Regions from separate parts of the Thalassobacillus sp. B23F22_16 genome, predicted to be linked through region 1. Evidence: predicted binding sites of a transcription regulator. Region 1 holds the regulator's gene; each other region holds the start of a gene.
The links. The regulator LexA, encoded in region 1, represses DNA repair genes until DNA is damaged. The targets are predictions, from matches to a motif close to CGAACATATGTTCG.
Positions count from the first base shown of each region.

Region 1 (6,704 bases):
CGGACCACTTTCTGTTTAAATTACTGGGTTTTGTCCCAGCCTCGTTGGATTAATGTTTCTTTTCGTTGCGTTGCATTCGTTTTACTTTTTCCGGTGTTACGTCATTTCCTTCCGGATCAACGACTTTCATACTTTTCAATTGGTTTTTGAAAGACTTCCGGACATTGCCGAGGTATTCTTGGCGTAATTGCTTTTGTTCGTCTTTCTCTGCTTTCGTAAGGGATTCTTTTTTCGATTTATTGGCTAATTCGTTTATACGATTTAGTTTATCTTTTGATAACATGCGTACACACTCCTTTTTGTGAGCCCTTAATTAAGAAAAGCCTGTTCTGTTCCCTCAAATACTTATAAAGGAATAAGTAGCTAAACTTCTCTCTAAGTGCTAAAAAGACAAGTGTCCTATGACCCTTGTCTTCTATATAATATTAACTTTTATCTTCTTCTTTTTCAAGTGAGATGTATTCACGGTAACGCCGGTGGACAGTCGCTTTGGAAACATCATAACCAAGCCCGCGCAAGGTGGCGGCAATTTCTTCGAAAGTCAACTTATTGGACCTAAGCCGGACAACTTCCTCTATCGGAAATTCAATCCGCTCCCTCCCTCTTGCCAGTTGCTGGTTGGAAAGATTCTTACCCGGGTCATAACCTCGTTCCATCGCTTTGTTCATGCCGCGCTTTATTTTCAGGTTATGGATTTTACGCTGGTACTCCTCCACAATACCTACTATCTGCAGAACCATGGAGTCGGATTCAGACAGCTGCAGCTCTCCCTGATGGGAAAGAGACCAGACATGCACGTCCATTTTGTTAAGCTGATGAAACAGCGCAATTTTTGTATTGCCCCGCCCTAAGCGTGTTTCATCCTGAATCAGCAAGCCTTCCGCCTGTCCATCCGAAAACCGGTCAAGCAACCGGAATACACCCTCACGCTCAATTTCGTATCCGCTCGCTTGTTCTTTTATTACGTCCACTACTTCCATGTCTTTCTGTTCGGCCATAGCAAGAAGCTCTGACTCCTGCCTGGCTAATGACGTTACCTGTGCTTCTTTTTCTGTACTTACCCTGCAATAAATGATTACGTTCATTCCTGCGACCCTCTCTGCTTGTTAATACGGATAATAAACTATAGACCTAATGTCAGCTGCTGATCGTCATGGCAGCATATAAGAATGCCAGACTCAAAATGAAAAGAATAATATAGGTCATGTCCAACTTAGACAGTTTATCAAACATTTTAACCCCTCCATACAGAACTTTTGTTCGCATTTGTTAATTTCATTATATACGAACATTCGTTCTTGTCAAGAAAAAATCGAACGAATGTTTGTATTGTGGAAATCATCATGGTACAATGTGGTTAATAAAAACATATGTACGAGGTGTGCTTATATGAGTAAATTATCGAAGCGGCAACAGGAAATATTGAAATTCATAAAAGAAGAAGTACTGGCAAAAGGCTATCCACCTTCTGTACGCGAAATCGGACAGGCTGTAGGACTGGCCTCCAGCTCCACGGTCCACGGCCACCTTGCGAGGTTAGAGAAAAAAGGATTCATCCGACGGGATCCAACAAAGCCTCGCGCTATTGAAGTATTGGAATTAGAAGAAGAACAAAATATTCCGAGAAGTGAAGCCTCCTATGCGCCGGTAATTGGTAAAGTCACAGCAGGCTCACCTATTACAGCAATCGAAAATATTGAAGAATATGTGCCGCTGCCGGAAAACCTGGCCGGCGGTGAAGAAAATACGTTCGTACTTGTAGTCGAAGGAGAAAGTATGATTGAAGCTGGTATATTGGATGGAGATATGGTCATCGTGAAACAGACACCAACCGCTCAAAATGGAGAAATAGTCGTTGCGATGACGGAAGACGAGGAAGCTACGGTCAAACGGTTCTTCAAAGAAAAAAACCATATCCGCCTGCAGCCTGAAAATGCTACGATGGAACCGATTGTCCTTCAGGAGGTATCCATTCTAGGAAAAGTAGTGGGGTTATACCGTTCGATCCATTAATACACCCTCCCTTATAATAAGTGTCAATCATAAATAAGCTTAAAAGGACAACCACCTAATAATAATAGCGGTGATTGTCCTTTTGTTTTGTATTAAATACTGAATCATTTACCTTAGAGGAATACCAAACTCAAGAATTACTATAAAGAGCGCTAATTTTGCGCTCATTTTTATCTATTCATAGACATAGGACTAATTAACTGAATTGTCTATATATTCTGACTATAACTTGATTTTCCACCTAACACTCCTTTATAATAACGTACAACAGTTATTAAAGAATGTGTTCATCATTATAAGGGAGGAATTGAATGAAGAAAGAGAACCTTCGCATGGTAGATATCACAGAGAGTATTAATGGAAAGTTAGAAGAAGGAAATATTAATTTATATCTTTAATAAGGAAAAAATCGGCCGGATTTTGATGACTGGCGGTGAAAATCGTTACGAAATGATAGAAGGTTTCAAATACCAAAAAGGAAAAATCTTTCGTATAAATAAAGTGAATGATATTCAGCAATACGTAAGTGATTGCGATCTTGGCTGGTGTTGAGCCATAAATAAAGCCATTGATGCAAAGCATCAATGGCTTTATTTTGATTAATATACGGAGATATACTGTTCACGTTCCCCAGGGTGGACTTGTGTACGGAATAGATTTTATGGATACAAAATATTCGTTTTTAATCATTTAAATACGATCATAATCAGTATACTTATCAAATAGTCTACCCTTTTAGTTAAGTAATACAAGGTGGAAACCTGCCTGATTTATAACTTCCCCCATCCTTCTGGTTCCACATTTTACGTTTATACTTATCTGAGTAATGATTAGCTTCGTTTCTTCGAGGTTTACAATGCTTTGCTTTTAACGCAATATAAACCTCCTTCAGTACTTGTATAGATTGGCATAAATGAATCGACCCAATGCCACATATGTAAATATCACCATCCGTTCATACAAAAACTCCTTATTTCTTATTCCGCTCCGTTAGTGAAAAAAAGATCGTCCGACTTGGACAATCTCCTCCTATCATGGAATAATGAGGCCAATCCAATACTTTAAATTGCCCCCGTTTCATTAAGACTCGATTTCAAGATAATCAGTCTTCTAATTTATTTGTAATCGCTATTAACATCTAAGCTTTTGATTGGAGAGAGTATTGAAACATCAAAACATTGCCTTAAAGAGATTTTACTCATATTATAATAAATTAACGCGGCGAATAATAAACAAGCTGTCGAGACTTACTCAACAGCCTAGAAAATTTATGGGAAAACTTTTAGCTTCTTTAATATGTAAACAATCCATCCAATGACAAGAAAACCCCCGACATACATAAGGATGGTATAAAAGAAATTCCATGTTTGATCATATTTTATTGTTTCTACTAGAAGAGCCAGCCCTTCTAAGCCCGTCATACCTCCGATGAATATAATATAGACCCAGAGGGGATTAGTGTTTTTGTACACCAGCATATAGGTGAACCAGGCTCCGGCGACAGTGAAGATTCCTAAATCTAAAAACAAGGAATCCAGTAAAACAATCGTCGGCATATGATTCACTTTCCACAGTCCCATATGAATGCCTGCCTGGTTCAAAACAACCGCAATCAATGCGGTAATGGGTGCCGTCGTATAAAAAATTTTGGGTGCTTTTTTATATAAATAAATGCCTATAATCCAAGGAAAGACAAAGCCTGCAATTATAATAAATACCATTTCTACCACCTCATGTTAGTACTGTGTCTTTTCTCATTTTTTATTCTATAAGAGATAATGTATCTAATCCACTTTATCAGACAGTTTCAGCTATTTGATTTCCAGTTCGAAAGGAACTTCAGAATTCTATTTCCAACCTTTTATTATTATCTCGAAACTGAGTCTACAAATATACTGCCCTATACTTAAGTACACAAAAGACGACTATTCTTATTGAATATTCGTCCACTCGTATATTATTATTATTAACCAGATTATTTCTGGTTTTAAATCTCTCATACCTTTAGCTTCCTTCATCAACTTGGATACAAAGTGATATCTTTCAATCCTACGCAATTGGACGCCCTCCGAAATTTTTATATTTGCAAAACCAAAACAGACATTAAAGATGCGTATTTAGTTGCTCAAGTAATACGCATCGACTCTCCAGAAGCGACTTCTGTGACTGCTAAACTAAAGTAGACAGTTTCCGCTAGATTAGAAGAAACACTTATTTACCCAAATATACCAGTAAAATATACAGCTCTCCCATTGTATGATATTTAAGATTATACAGACATCAATGGAGGGCTCAGAAAAGGTGGATAAGTGGGAAATGTATATGGAGATTCAACAGTTAATTAAGCAAGGATTTAGTAAATCGAAGGTGGCGGAAAAGTTAGGGGTTTCAAGATCAACGGTATATCGCAACCTGCAGAAGTCTCCTTCGGAGATGGCTGAATGGGTAGAAAGAATAAAAACGAGAGAGAAAAAGTTAGATCCTTACAAAGCGTTAATTTTATCCTGGCTGAGAGAACATCCTGATATGTCGGCAGCACAAGTGCAAGATTGGTTACAGGAAAGGTATGAATCACTGGAGATTGGCGAGAGCACGGTTCGTGCCTACGTTAGAGAATTACGTACTGAATATAGAATAGAGAAAGAGACTCTACCACGGAATTATGAAGCTATTCCTGACCAGCCAATGGGAGAACAAATGCAGGTTGATTTTGGTCATACAAAACAAAGAACACCTGACAATCAAGAGGTGAAGCTGAGCTTTATCGCATTTGTTTTGTCTAACTCGAGATACAAATATAAAAAATGGTTAGACAGACCTTTCACTACCCAGGATGTGATGGAAGCACATGAAGATGCATTTCGGTGGTATGGCGGAATCCCAAGAGAAATCGTTTATGATCAGGATAATTTAATCGTGGTCAGTGAAAATGGCGGGGATCTTATCTTAACGAAAGAGTTTCAACACTATAAGGAAACCAGGCGTTTAAACCTTAGGGTTTGTAGAAAAGCTGAGCCGGAAAGTAAAGGGAAAATTGAAAATGTGGTTGGCTTTATCAAGCATAACTTTGCAAGACATAGAGTGTTTCACAACATTGATTCCTGGAATGAGCAGGGTTGGCAGTGGCTAAACCGGACAGGGAACTATAAAATCCATAACACAACAAAAAAAAGACCGGCCGAAGTGTTCTCCTTGGAAAAGCAACACTTAAGACCAGTCGCAGAAAAATTAACTATCAAAAACAATTATGAAAATAGTATAACAAGAAGCGTCCATAAGGACAATACAATTCGTTATTTGTCGAATCGGTATTCTCTTCCACTTGGAACATTCCATAAATATGATACCGTCGGTATCAAGGAAACGGAAGACAAACAACTATTCATCTATATTACCGATACAGGAGAATTGATTGCAAAACACACTATTCCTGAAGGAAAAGGCCAATTAGTAAAGGATAGAAGCCATTCGCGCGATCGAACAAAAGGCATCAATGCATTTATGGATACGGTTGCGAAACGGTTTGAAGAGGTAGATTCCGCATACGACTATCTTAATATCATCCGGCAAAACTACCCTCGGTATATTAGAGATCAGTTGCAGATTATTTTAAAGCAGACAAAGGAGAACAATGGGGCAATCTTATCAGCAGCACTGAAAGAATGTGTGAAAAGAAATCTTTATAGTGCGACAGATTTTAGCGATATCGTTTCATACATCAAACGACAACGCCAAGTTGATGATACAGTAACCGATAACGCCCGGGCTGTATCATCTATAAATAAGATTTCAGGCTGGCTCATGGATACGGAAGCCCAAAAGAGAACAGTAAATGCCTATACTGAAATATTGGAGGGTGAGTCTAATTGAGTCAGCTGAATCAATTACAAGATTTGATGAAAACCCTCCGCCTGACCGAAACAGCTAACCATCTTCCTACACTCATAAGAGAAGCTGAGCAAAAGGACGCATCCTTTACTCAGTTTCTCCTGGATGTAGCAACCTATGAACAAAAGCGCAGAGAAGAAAAGCTATTAGAGAAACGGTTTAAATGGGCGACGTTCCCGTTTTTCAGCACTTTGGAAGAATACGATTTAAAAGAACAGAAATCATTAAGTTCGAAGAAACTAAATCAGTTAAAGGACTTAACGTGGATGGAGCAGCTATATAATATTATTTTCCTTGGCCCGCCAGGCGTCGGCAAAACCCACCTATCGATTGGGCTGGGCATTGAGGCTCTCAACCAAGGATATAAAGTGATTTTTACTACGATGGGTGATCTCATTCATGTATTAAAGACTGAAGAAATCACAAGGAAATCGAAAACAAGAATGAAGAGAATACGAGAAGCAGATCTAGTTATCATTGACGATTTAATGTTTATGGCAATGGACAAACAGGAAGCCAATATGTTTTTTCATTTGATCAATGATTTATACAATCAAACATCGATTATATTAACGTCCAATAAAGGTCCTAAAGAATGGGGTGAATTATTAGGAGATCAGGCAATTACAACTGCGATTCTAGATCGTATATTGCATCGAGTGGAAATCATTCATTTAAATGAAGACAGTTGGCGAATGAAGCATCGAAAAACCATATTTGGGCAGCAAAGTGTTTCAAATTAATAAGCAGAAATTGTGTCATTTTACTTGACGGTCACAACTTCATTCAGCTTTAGAATTTCG
Region 1 covers NZ_JBIEKD010000002.1:240,470-247,173, reverse strand. The annotation lists gene ACGTNI_RS03775 (DUF896 domain-containing protein) at 50-283, opposite strand; gene ACGTNI_RS03770 (YneB family resolvase-like protein) at 426-1,085, opposite strand; gene lexA (transcriptional repressor LexA) at 1,390-2,013, shown strand; gene ACGTNI_RS03760 (DUF2553 family protein) at 2,392-2,565, shown strand; gene ACGTNI_RS03755 (hypothetical protein) at 3,282-3,734, opposite strand; partial or broken gene ACGTNI_RS03750 (IS110 family transposase) at 4,017-4,172, shown strand; gene istA (IS21 family transposase) at 4,315-5,883, shown strand; gene istB (IS21-like element helper ATPase IstB) at 5,910-6,644, shown strand.

Region 2 (6,704 bases), on a different contig from region 1:
ATCGACCCATGTATTGCCCTTTCGTTTGCGCTATACTCTAAGTAACCATAGGAATGGGGTGACTTGCCATGGAACAAAAGAACTTGATTGCCTGGATGTTTGTCACCGTCGGAATCATGAACGCACTAACCGGAGCCATCATGATGTTCATCCTTCACGATACGATAATCAGCTTCGTATTCCTGGCTTCCAGCCTGATTTTTTTGCTGGCCGGAAGGGTGGCATGGACAGAAACGCACGGAGAGGATGCTAAGGATTAGCCGCCTCTCTCTTTTTTTGTCTTCGTGTCGTCATATAGACACCGCCTAACACAAACATCCCCCCTACTAACTGTGCACTGGTTATTGCTTCTCCTAAAAAAATGAACGCCATAACCGCTGTGATTACAGGTATCAAATTCAAAAACACCGCAGCCTTTGAAGGACCGATCATCGACACGGCCTGGTTCCAGGCAATCAGAGCGATAACAGCCGGGAAGATACCAGTGTAAAGCACACTCCAAATCACTTGTGAAGACCAGTCAATTTCAAATCCCCGGGGCAGCCATTCGATGATCGCTGCCATTATCAGCAGGGTGACATTTCCCATTCCCAACATGAACAGCAGACTTCCATACATCGGAAACTTCGGTCCATGCTTATTGACCAGTAAAGAATAAAAAGCCCAGCTTACGACCGCGCTCAGCATAATCAAATCTCCAATGTTAAATCCTAAGCCTGTCAATACTTCCCATGATCCTTGTGTGATGATGTAAAGGACACCGAGAAAAGAAATAAGCACCCCTGTTAATTGAGAGGGAGTAAAACGTTCCCTTAAGAATAAAAAGCCGAGCACCATCGCAACGGAAGGCGTCAAAGCCTCTACAATAGATGCATTAATGGTAGTCGTATAATTCAAGGAAGTGTACACAAGGGCCGGAAATAACACCACCCCCGTCATCGCCATTCCATATAAAGCTTTCCAATTTTTCATCATCACCGGACGGGCATACTTGAATTCCTGTCTCGCAAACGTCAATAACAGTAAGAAGGCGATTAATGTCCGCAGCCAGGCCAGCGTAAATGGGGCGATTGCTGCTGTAGCCACCTTGCCAGCGATAAAATTTCCCGAAAACAATATAATAGCGAGCATAACCAATGCATATGCTTTCCACATGGTTCCACCCCCCCTTCCATTTGAAGAAATTACAAAGTCCATCCAGATACCAAAAGACCCTTACCCTGAAGGTAAGAGTCTTTTCCTGAATCAGTTGACAGGCGTTTCTGTTACGTCCCAGACATCTGTATAATTCGTGTAATTATTAATGGCAATATCGAGGTCATGAAAATAACGATGGGCCTGCCTTACGTTATCTAATTCTTTGGATCCGTCGACTATTTGTTTCAAATACTGAGCAACTGCATCCATATCGGTCTGTAAGGTAGGCGGGTCTTCAAATGTGTTGTCCTCAATGTAAGTTAAGTACTGATCTGCCTTTTCCCGCTGCTCACTCCATTTGACGCCATCTTCCAGCTTTCCATAGCCGGTTGTGTCATTATAATAACGGTGAGCGACAGCTATTAAATCCCCCGCATCCTCAAAACCTTCTTTATTTGCCGGCTTAGCCTCTGCCTCTCCGCCTGACTCAGATGGGTTTTCCTCTTCAATACTGGATTCTGAAGCAACTGTATTTTCTGATTTATTTTCGTTGATATCCGTAAATATAAGTACGCCAAAAAACCCGAGCGAACCAACTACCAAAACAATTAAAATTGTCATTAAGCCTTTAAAACTGAATAATTTCCCCATTACAATCCCCTTTAATACACTGTTACAACCAGCTTAATATAAGTTGTTGGATATTTCAATTATTTTCCTTTTCATTCAGGTGTTTACAGGATGGTAATATCGACGATGTCATTTAAAGGCAGTGTAAACGTATGCTTCGTGGCTTCCTTTGTACCATGAAGCTCTTTTCTCATGGAACAGATCGAATTGATTTTCCCATAGCGCCGTTCATGTTCAAACCCATTATGAAAAATGATCTCCACGGTCAAATTGTCATTCAGGGCCCGCTGCAGTAAAAAATCGATTTCTACAGCTTTTTGTTCATCAATGATGCCTTTTTCCACACGTTCATCTTCTTTCCAAAGCTCTTTCACTAATTGGACATGCTCCGGCAGCATCAACGATGTCCACTTAATGGTTCCTCGGTCTTTATTATGCTTATCCATCATGCACCCTCCTGTCATTCCGAACGTTTGTTCTTATTATATATAATTCTAACAGCAGGGTAAAGCTAATTTCACAGACTGCCAAAAATTGACGTTTTATCCTTGAATTCGTCATGGAAGCGGGAGTGTGAAGGTAAAGGTATGATGATAACCATCTGTATCTAACTGGACACTTCCATTATGCTGCTCGATAATTTCTTTGCTGATCGCAAGTCCCAGTCCACTTCCGCCTGTTTCCCTGCTTCTCGACGGATCGATACGGTAAAAGCGTTCAAATATCTTTGTTTTTTCCGTTTCTGAAATGTAAGAGCCAGGCCCTGCAACAGAGAGCTGATAGGCTGTTTCCGTCTGTTTACCGGTAATTGTTATCGGCTCTTCGCCCTCGTAGTACTGGATGGCATTCTGAAGAAGGTTGGTGAGTACCTGCTGGATGCCTTCCCGGTGAACGAATAACCGGCTTTCCTCCACTTCGGTAACTACTTTAACCTTTTGATTGTCCAGCTCCCATTGAAATAACTGGACACAATTAGCAACTAAATCGCTGATTTCCACCATTTCTCTTTCCGGGTAGGACTGTCCGCCGAGACTGTCCCATTCTTTCACTTCGTGCAGCTGCTGCATCATGGCGGTAATCCGCTTCGCCTCCTGATGCAGGGAATGATAAAGTTCCGGCGACCCTTCAATGACGCCTTTGCTCAACCCTTCCAGGTAGCCGTTGATATTCGCTAGCGGAGTACGTAATTCATGAGCCATATCCGTCAACATCTTATTACGCTTTTGTTCATTTTCACGAAGCAGCAGATTCATTTCATTAAAATGTTCGACTAGCTGTCCGATTTCATCTTTGTTTTTCGTCTCCAGTACAGCTGGATAGCTCCCCTGTTTCAACCGTTTCATCGACTCAGTAAGTTCGGTGATCGGCTGCATCATTTGCTTCATCATAAAGTAATGAACGACACTCCCACTGACAATAGCAATCAGACTAAAAATCCATAAATATTGAAACAGCGTGGAATTGAAACTTAACTGGCGAGCCATACCGACATCCGTAATCCTTCCCACCAGAAAGCAGGCAGTCTGGTAGACAGCAACACCGCTTAATAAAATAAATAAGGCAATGATGATGATATTGGTGATGGTCAGTCGCCATAGCAATTGGGTGGCCATCTTTTCCCGCCAGGATTTAATTTTCTGCCACAAATTTATACCCCATTCCTCTTACAGTGATCAGCCGTTTTGGTTTCGTGGGATCGTCCTCGATTTTCTTCCGAAGCTTTTTAACATGCACATCAATCGTCCGTTCAAAGCTTTCATTTTCATCATAGGGGTTCAGATGATTGAGCAGGTGTTCACGGGAAAGAACGATATTAGGATTTTCCATGAACACATATAACAGGTTGAATTCATAATTTGTCAGGTTCAGCTGTTCGCCATTCAGGGTAACTTCCCCTTTCCGCGGCATAATGCTCAACCCGTCATAGGTGATTTTCTGGCAGTGCTGACCAGTGCGGCGCAATACTGCTTCTACATGGGCAACCAGCTCTTCAGGACTGAATGGCTTGGTCAGATAGTCATCCGCCCCCATTTTAAGCCCGGCAATCCTGTCTTCTGTGCGCGCTTTTGCCGATAATATGATGATGGAAACTTCTCTTGCATCCTGCTTTCTTACCCAACGACAAAATGCTTCCCCGCTAACCTTGGGAAGCATCAAGTCTAATATAATCAGGCAGGGGGCGTGGGTGAAGTACATGTCTTTCGCCTTTTCCCCGTCCTCTGCCGTTACTACATCATAACCGGCTTTCTCTAAGTAAATGGTAACCAGGTTCATGATCATCGGATCGTCTTCTACCACTAAAATTTTCTCGTTCATGTCAACCACCATTCGTTTATGATAGGCATCAATCCATCTGTTCGTACTGTTGAATCATCAAGTCGTAATTCATCGCTCCCAAAGCTACATATTGAATGTAACCTTCCGAATCGACGAAATAGGAAGTTGGAATCGGTTTAATTTCATATTGGTTGGCAACCGCAATATTCTCATCCATGAGAATCGGGAAGGTCAGCCCGAAGTCATCGACAAATTTTGTGACGTCACTAGCGTCGCTTTCCGTTTGCGTAAGGTTCACGGCCAAAATTTCGACATCTTCGTTCTCATAGAACTTCTGCATGTCCGGCATCTCCGCCCGGCACGGCGGACACCAGGTAGCCCAGAAATTGATCATTACTTTCTGACCGCGGTAATCGGAAAGTTTGACCGTTTCACCGTCCATCGTCTGGAGTTCAAAATCAGGTGCTTTCTGACCTTTTTGTAAACCGACCTCGCCCCCGGCAACGTCTTCATTTTCGGAAGCTTCGTCCCCTTCTGGACCTTCTCCATCTCCTGCGACCCTCATCTGAGGCTCTTTTTCTCCAGAAGTTCCTGAGTCACCTTTGTCACCTAGCATATCATAGACCGCCCAGCCCAGCATAGCTATCACGATTCCGATTAAAATCCCTTTTTTCATGCCTGACATCGTCCTCCCTCAATAAAATTATCCTAAGTTCCCTAACCACGTATCCTGTACTAACCGAAGCAAAATATTCGAAAGCCGTGCTAATTGTCCGGTATAAAGTAATACCCCCATGACAATCATCAGCCCACCGCCGACCTTCATGATTTTTTCACTATAGCGGACAACCCATCTAGCCGATCCCAGGAAGAAGGAGAACAAGAGGAAGGGCATAGCGAAACCAAGTACGTAAGCAATTGTGTATAGTAACCCCTGCCCCGGGTCTGTTGCTGCCAGTACAAGAATCGAAGCGAAGATCGGACCGATACACGGGGTCCATCCTGCGGCAAATCCCATTCCGACAAAGGTCGTTCCTAACAGACCAGCCGGCTTCTGAGAATGACGAAGTCGTTTGTCTTTCATCAGCCATTTGAAACTGATCCAGCCACCGACAAACAAGCCCATCAAAATGATGAATACACCGGCTATCCGCTGAATCAAAACACCGGACTGACCGGACAATAGCCCCTGAATATAGCTTCCTAAATAAGAGGCTCCAATTCCTAAAGCAATAAAGATCGATGACACACCAATAAGGAAGAATATTGAATGCAACAAAATATTAGTCCGTACTTTAGCATCTTTCTTGTTTTGTATTTCTTTCACACTCATTCCTGTTATGTAGGACAAATAAGCAGGAAGCAGCGGCAGAGTACATGGGGATAAGAAAGATATCGCCCCTGCACCGAAAGCGAGCCAAATTGTAACATCTGAAGTCATGTAATGACCACCTTCCGTCTAGTCAAAATTTCAAGAAATAGTCCTGCAGCCATTAACGCAAATATAAACCACGGATCGACCATAACCCCGAACAACATCGGGAATGGTGCAATAAATGAAAGCAGCCATTCGCTGAGCAGCCAGGCCAGCCATAAATAAATAACATGGCTTTTGCCGACTGTCTGAAAAGCAAACAGCAGTACAAAAACACTTAATACGAAAAGTTTAACGATTATAGGAAGCTCCATCCCATTTTGAAGCAGCATAGCGTCAAGGAAACTTTTCAACAACAGTGCCGGCAAAAATACCATCATTCCGCTAAATAACAGCTCGCACCCATCCATTTGTTTTTTTCGCAATAAGAACAAGGCATGGGCGAAGGTAAGCACTGCAGCTAAGTAAAACTCATTTTTCCCACTCGGGTATGCCAGGATAGCCGGAGGATCCTGGAGAAATAACGAGAAATGAAATACGATTTTCCCAAAGAAATACGTAAAAATAAATGTCAGCAACAGGGAAAACAAACTCTCTTCCATCCGCTTCTTCTTATCCTGACTGAAACGGGAATAGGAGCGGTAAAACAAGCCTCCTGCTATTATACTGATGATCGTGATGATCCATGAACTTTTTATAATTAGCGGTCCTAACACCCATGCTGATGGCATAACATTCTTCCTTTATTGTGAAGTATCATGGCAAAATCCATTATTTGAAAAACTTAGCTTATCGCCAAGTATAAAACTCGATTGTTAACGGATTATGAACCAGTAGAAAAACCTGGCTGCGAATGGCACAAGACTTGATTATAAACCGATTTTTCCCATCTATAAAACCAAAGAAACACCAAACACTAAGGGATGCGATTAACCTTAGGAGGTGTTTGCCATGAGACAATATTTAGTGAGTCTCTGGACTTTATTTGATCCTCTCTACTATCGAGTCTCCCGGCTGACCTATGTAACGGGGAATAATAAAGAAATCAACAATGTGTTCCGTGTCCGGATTACAGCCTATAAAGGCAGCGGAATAACGCTCGATGATGGTACCCGTATTCAAAAACATGATAAGGTACTGAAAATACATTTGCATAATATCCGGCTCATCAATGAAATGCGCTCCATGAACCACGATGTTAACAAAGCGCGTCATATTTATAAGACTGTCCGGGATTCGATGCCGGACCTTGCCAGTTATCTGAACCAACATACCCATAGGCATG
Region 2 covers NZ_JBIEKD010000004.1:24,563-31,266, forward strand. The annotation lists gene ACGTNI_RS04975 (hypothetical protein) at 69-260, shown strand; gene ACGTNI_RS04980 (DMT family transporter) at 250-1,155, opposite strand; gene ACGTNI_RS04985 (hypothetical protein) at 1,246-1,788, opposite strand; gene ACGTNI_RS04990 (YolD-like family protein) at 1,872-2,213, opposite strand; gene ACGTNI_RS04995 (HAMP domain-containing sensor histidine kinase) at 2,325-3,413, opposite strand; gene ACGTNI_RS05000 (response regulator transcription factor) at 3,397-4,083, opposite strand; gene ACGTNI_RS05005 (peroxiredoxin family protein) at 4,112-4,720, opposite strand; gene ACGTNI_RS05010 (cytochrome c biogenesis CcdA family protein) at 4,748-5,485, opposite strand; gene ACGTNI_RS05015 (hypothetical protein) at 5,482-6,150, opposite strand; gene ACGTNI_RS05020 (YkoP family protein) at 6,371-6,704, shown strand, end outside.
Region 2: the regulator LexA is predicted to act here: its motif matches at 2,234-2,247, upstream of ACGTNI_RS04990 (YolD-like family protein).

Region 3 (6,704 bases), on a different contig from region 1:
TCTCATCCGGTAAGATTGTCTATTATAACGTTGTTTTGTCTCATAAAATGACTGCCGCGATTGTAGCTTGAAATCAGTCCACGGTCCTCATAATTCGTTTGAATACTTTTTCTTTATCGAAGCCTTCTCCCATGGAAAACTTTTCAATCAGGTAATTTTCCTGGTCGATCAGGTAAGTGAACGAATCGTGGACGATATAGTCGGTGCCACGGTCTTCAAAGCGGAAGCGGAAAGGTTCTGCAAAAGCTTTTGTGTCTTCTAACGATCCTCTTAAGAAAGTCCAGCCATTTTCATCCGGGCTGATGGCATAAGTCTCCATGTATTTTTGAATACGTTCTGGCGTATCCTTTTCCGGGTCGATCGATATCGAAATGAATTCCACTTTATCCCCATACACGCCTTCTTCTTTCAACATCTCGCGAAGGTGCATCATCCTTTGAGTGGTGAGTGGGCAGACATCCGGGCACTGGGTGTAATAAAATTCGATAAGCCGTACTTTCGGTTCCATGTTTTCAAAATCATAGCTTTCTGCTGAAGCCGTTTCAAGCAGGACATCCTTCGGCAGCTGAACGCCGGAATCACGCCAAACCTCAATATATAGAATACCGAGCGTGATCCCGATGGCAATAATCCCGGCAAACATGGCATAATATCTTTTTTTCATTATAACTCCCCCTGCATCATTACGAATAGAATATACTTTTATCATACAATGTTCTGGTAGGGGAAATAGGGGAAACTCGTGACGAACTGATGACAAAAATTTGAAAACAAATTCACAATTTCAACTGACATTCTGTGTAATTTCAAATAAATGAGAATTTTATGACAAAAACTAACAATAGCGCAAACGTTTTTGCGGTGTACCGCAATACTTTTTCGGTGAAGGAATACCGGGTATATATTAAAATTAAATCATGAGTTAGTTGTTAATCACCTCGGTGATTGGCAACAGATTGGAAAAGCTTCCCAAGCTTTTTCATGGATTTAATTCCCTCACTCAAAAGTTTAACCAGTCGTCTCTTTGGCCAATATCCACCGTTTGGATATTGGTCCTTTTTTTATCTTCTTTTAACATAGGCTTTGTTAAAGTAAAGCTCCCTTTTACTGAAGACTCAGTTTTGAGATAAGTTGTTTCCGTTACGGTAGTAACGGTTTGGAGGGCCGGGAAATTACTCGCTTTCCATGGGTGTACGGTGAGCTTCCTCGGGCTAAAGCCCTGCGGGATCTCACCATGTACTATCTTCCCATTGGAGTCTCGCAATTTCCCGGCCCTCCTTGCATTTATGGGAGAAACGGAAACATCGTTATGCAGTATTTCAACCAAAGGGAGAGCTACTTGTAAAAACATGCTTGTAACCAGCGGCTGTAGAAGACATTCTCCTCTATAACAGGGGTTCTTTTCTCCCAGCCACCCCTGATTCTTTTATGGCAAAGAACCCATGATATCTCAAAATCAAGCCTTCGACTTTTCGGCCCTTTAATGGAATAACTCTCTTATGAGAAACCGACAACAACGTTTAATTGCATAAAAAAACTCCATATGCTGTGAGGAGTTTGGTCATTTTTTTGAAGGTGGCTGGTAGGTGATGAGGAATTCTTCGTCAGTGATGTAAAAGTCGCGGTCAGGACGGTAAGGCAGCAGTTTCAATGTTTCGAGTTTGTAGTAGCTGACTCGTTTGTAGGGATCGTTTTCTATGATGGGGAGTTCCTTTGTTGCTTTCATATATTGATCGACGGCGCGCTGGACATGGTCGAGATCTAGCGCGAGCTGCTTCTCTTCTTCCGGAAAAATTTCATAGGTCTCCCGCGACATATAGTAGGTCTCTACCGGGATACCTTTCAGGTAAGGGGCGATTAAGTCGTAGTCGATCGTCAAGTCTTCTTTAATAATGACACTCAGTTCGACGCCTTTTGGAAGCTGGCTGGCATAGGCATTGACTGCCTTTCGAACTTCATGGATTGGAATGCTGCGCTGTTCATAAACTTCTGTCGGTTTTGGCGCAGGCTTCGATTTCTTTTTCTTCCACATAACCCATCCCTCCTTGTTTAAAAACGATATAACAGGCACACACTAACAGGGGAGGTGTGTGCGAAATGGAAAATAGCCAATTAAATGAACGGGAACTCGATATCTATACCTGTATTAACCCTGAGTTTGGCTGGCCGGATGATGACTGTTGGCATGACGGCCATAAAGAAGAATTAGAGGCCAGGCAGGTTCCTTCAGCTCAATTATAGCAGACAGAATAGCCATTCCCTGATAAATTAAAAAAGATTTGTGAAAAATTAGGACTTTTTTCATGTTTAGTGGTACATTTAAATAGCACGAATTCTTTTAAGTCAGAAAGGAAGATGACATGAATGAGTCCAATTAAAAAAGATACCTTTGAGATTACAGCGCAGACCCTTGCTCTGGTGGCAACCACTACGTCTTACGGAAAGGTTTTGACAGAGGTAATTGAAACCGGTGCAAGGCATGAGCTTCCCGTCCATCCAAGCCGGCTGGTTGATGAAGCATGCCGCTATTTCGCTTCCAGTCTGCCGGGACGCTTAGCCGGTACGAAACAAGTTGCCGGGTTTACTCATAAACCTCCGATTGTAATTTCCCAGTCGATGGGCATTTACTTCTTTCCTACAATTTCTCCGAAACGAAAAGACTGCTCCTGGATTTCCCACAGCCATATCCGCTCTTTTAACAGCCTTGACGGCTACCAGACCACTATCGAATTCACCAATGGATCCTCCATCGTTGTCCCTGTCTCACCGGGCATGATTGCCAATCAGATTCAACGTACCGCTCAATTCCGTTTCCTTCTGGAAAATCGGATCAAGCATTCTTCTCTGTATACTGCGGAGCAGATCGCAGAGCCTTTTGCATAAGTTCGTACAAGATATTTTCTACTTTCTTACGGATTGCCGGATTGAAATAATTGCGTTTTTCTTCATAGCCATGTGCGAGGAACAGGAATGAAGTGAAGGAATCGTTCTTGCTGATCTGGACGACCTGAAGTTTTTCCCGATCCATTCGGGCGCGTAGGTTTCTTCTTTCTGTGCGGGCCTCTGATTCCATTTTCCCTAACAACTCCAAATAGTGTTCCTTGATTTTGAATTGTCCTTTCTCGATGTGCCGCCGATCCTGCTGGATGACTACTAGTGCCATCGAAAGAAAGAGGTAGCGGGAGGTGACCTCCAATTCTTCTTCTTTTAAATAGCGCATGACATTTCCCTCCGTTGCGAACGTATGTTCTGTTATGAGTATTATAGCACGAACGGAAAAAAAGTATGCAAGTTTTTTCTGGAAAATTTGGAAGCACTCCACTGAGCGAGGGAATTTTAGGGTAAGCTATATACGAGAGCAGCTATTGCATCAATCAATAGTCAAAGCTTCTGTTTTTGATTAAAATGGAAACATAGGAATGAATTGTACAAGCTAAGGAGCTACTTTCGATGTATATCTATACCCTGAATTTTGATAAATTCCAGCAGATGTATGAAGATGATAAACTGTATGAATATATCATGGCCCAGTTGGAAAGGTACGAAGCGCTCGGTCCCCTGCCAGGTATCCTGCTGCCGATGATTGAGGCATTCCTTCCAATCCTTCCCCTGGTTGTATTCGTTTTGGCGAATGCGGTCGCCTACGGATTGCTGAAAGGCTTTCTTTATTCCTGGATTGGAGCCAGTGTCGGAGCGGTTATTGTATTTACGATAATCCGCAGGCTGGGAAAGAAGCGGTTCATGCAGTTCATTGCCAATCATAAACAGGTGAAAAAGGTGACGACCTGGGTCGAGAATCATGGCTTCGGTCCGTTATTTTTATTGATGTGTTTCCCGTTCTCGCCTTCCTCGATCATCAATGTCGTGGCTGGATTGTCGGGAGTCAGCAGGCAGCAGTTCGTGCTGGCGGTCCTGCTTGGGAAATCGGTGATGATTTTCACCATTGCCTATGTCGGAGAAAGCATTACATCTTTCGCCCAGAATCCGGTGAAAACGATTGTAGTTGCTGTGTGCATTACGTTGTTCTGGGTGCTTGGAAAGTTTCTGGAAAAGTGGCTGCAGAAAAAAGCAGAACGGAAACGTTACCAAAACGATTAGATTATGTCAAAAGCGGGTAAGATGTTGTTAGCACACACCGTGGAGGCATAAAGAATGAAAAAGAAGAATTTTTGGCGAGTTTTCCGTACTGTTTTGTTTGCGCTGGTGATCGCCTTTTTGTTCCGGTCGTACTTGTTTGCCAGTTATGTGGTAGATGGAGAGTCGATGGAACCGACGCTGTATGATGGAAACTTGTTGATGGTCAATAAAGTGGTTTATGACTGGCAAGGAATCGATCGGCAGGATGTCATCGTATTTCACGCCAACGAAAAAGAGGATTATGTGAAACGAGTGATCGGCTTACCAGGGGATCACATCGAATTCAAAGATGATACGTTATATATCAATGGCGAGGCACAGCCGGAAGAATATTTAGAGGCACTCCGCCCGGATGACGGTAAATTATTTACGAAAGACTTCACGCTTGAAGAAGTGACTGGTAAAAGTGAAGTACCGGAGGGCCAGATGTTCGTGATGGGCGACAATCGTCGCGACAGTCTGGATAGTCGTTACTTCGGGTTTGTATCGATGGACACCGTCGTTGGGAAAGTCGATGTCCGGTACTGGCCGATGTCGCAATTAGCGATTCAGTTTTAAAATAAAATAACATGATCTAACGAGCAGCCCTGCAGGCCGATTCATTTCGCCGGCAGGGCTTTTTCCTGCTTAGAATATATTCGATAAGATACCAGGGTGAAGCAGGCAAACAAGACGGCTATGACATAAACAGCCGCTTCCAGAGGCAGGAACGGAGCAAGGAAAGAACCGACGCTTGCACCGGATAATAAGACGAACGAGTAGATGGACAGGGCGCTCCCTTTGTTTGTGACAGCGATAGTGCCGATCAGGACGATAACCATCGGAATCGTCACCGACGTGGAGGCGATCATCATCACCGAAGCCCAGATAAGTGTGGCGGTTGACAGACTGACCATAGCAGGGATGAATGCCCCCATCATCAAGCTTAAAAATAAGCATAACAGGATCGCCGGATGGAGATGTTTTTGCATACGACTGACAAAAAAAGCAGGAAGCACGCCAATCAGACCGAGCATCCGGAATTGCTGCAGAGTCAATGGCAGTTGCTCGGGGCTTTTTTCCATATACCATTCAAAACTGCTGTAGAAGAGCATGATGGTAAATAGTAGAAAGAAGCTGATCAAATAGAGTTTTCGCAAGGAAGATTGCTTGAAAAATGATAGAATGGTAGTAAGTGAAATCGAGGCATATCTCCTATCTACAGCATCAGCCGGACGTAAAGCTGCTACCATGAATAGAGCACAACAAAAGTAGGAGATGGCGAATACGACAAACACCATGGGATAACCGTAGGATGAGCCGAAATAGCCGGAAACCAGCTGGCCAAATATTCCGGCAAACAAAAATCCGGTATTGATCATAGCAATGACAAAAGCCTGGCGCGCCCCCGAAAACCGTTTAAACGTGTAGCTGAATGCAGGCGGTGCAAAACTTGCGGCAAAAAACCCCTGCACTGCCCGAAGCACCAGCAGCATTCCAAGGGAGTCGGTCAAGGCAATCAGGGCGGTAATCACCGTGACAGCAAACATACCGGACTTAAGGATCCGTGCATTGGAATAGATGTCAGCGAGGACACCAAAACACAGCAGCCCGCAGGCATAGAAGATAATGAACGACGTGCTCGTCAGAGAGGTTAAGGCAGGTGTTGCCGCAAAATGTTCGGCAAGGGCAGGGTGAAGGGGGAGCATCGTGTATAAATTGCTGGCGATGAATATCCCGGAAATGACCAGAACCAGTGCCTGGAAGGTTTGCTTCATGATCTGTCATCCTCTCATAAGCGATAATATAATTCAAGATATGTAAACGGCATAACGATGTGCATAACGAAGGGGGAAACCATTCGATGGGAATCCGATTCATACTCGGACGGTCCGGAGCCGGTAAAAGCTCTGCCGTCATGGAAGAAATCGAAGCAAAGTTAAAAGAAGACCCAAAAGGACCGCCGATTATCTATCTCGTCCCGGACCAGATGACGTTCCAGCAGGAATATGCACTATTACAGCGGGATGGGATTGAAGGTTCGATCCGCGCTCAGGTGTTCAGTTTTTCCAGGCTGGCATGGCGGGTGCTGCAGGAAACGGGAGGAAATACCCGGAAGTACATAAGCTCTACCGGAATTCAGATGATGCTTCGGAAAATCACGGAAGAACGGACAACGGACTGGCTCGTTTTTCAAAAAGCGATCGAAAAGCAGGGCTTCATGGAACAACTGGAAGGGATGATTACCGAATTTAAACGTTACCGGATTACTCCGGAGGTGCTCCATGGGCAGATGGAAGCTATTGATCAGTTCACACACCAATATGCCAGTGAAATCGCCCTGCGCAATAAGCTTGAGGATTTAAGCTATATATATGACCGGCTGGACCATGCGCTTAGAGATCAATATATGGATGGGGAAGATCAGCTGCAGATGCTGGCGGATAAAATTCCGACGGCACGGTTCCTGGAAGGCGCGGAAATTTATATTGACGGTTTTCACAGCTTCACCCCGCAGGAAATGATGGTTATCGAGGGTTTATTAAAACGTACGAAGTGTGTGCATGTCGCCTTGACGCTTGATAAGC
Region 3 covers NZ_JBIEKD010000018.1:43,379-50,082, reverse strand. The annotation lists gene ACGTNI_RS14255 (SCO family protein) at 74-664, opposite strand; gene ACGTNI_RS14250 (hypothetical protein) at 1,001-1,264, opposite strand; gene ACGTNI_RS14245 (DUF3939 domain-containing protein) at 1,562-2,032, opposite strand; gene ACGTNI_RS14240 (hypothetical protein) at 2,098-2,241, shown strand; gene ACGTNI_RS14235 (competence protein ComK) at 2,365-2,883, shown strand; gene ACGTNI_RS14230 (YhjD family protein) at 2,831-3,220, opposite strand; gene ACGTNI_RS14225 (TVP38/TMEM64 family protein) at 3,451-4,098, shown strand; gene lepB (signal peptidase I) at 4,153-4,695, shown strand; gene ACGTNI_RS14215 (MFS transporter) at 4,737-5,894, opposite strand; gene addB (helicase-exonuclease AddAB subunit AddB) at 5,981-6,704, shown strand, end outside.
Region 3: the regulator LexA is predicted to act here: its motif matches at 3,238-3,251, upstream of ACGTNI_RS14230 (YhjD family protein).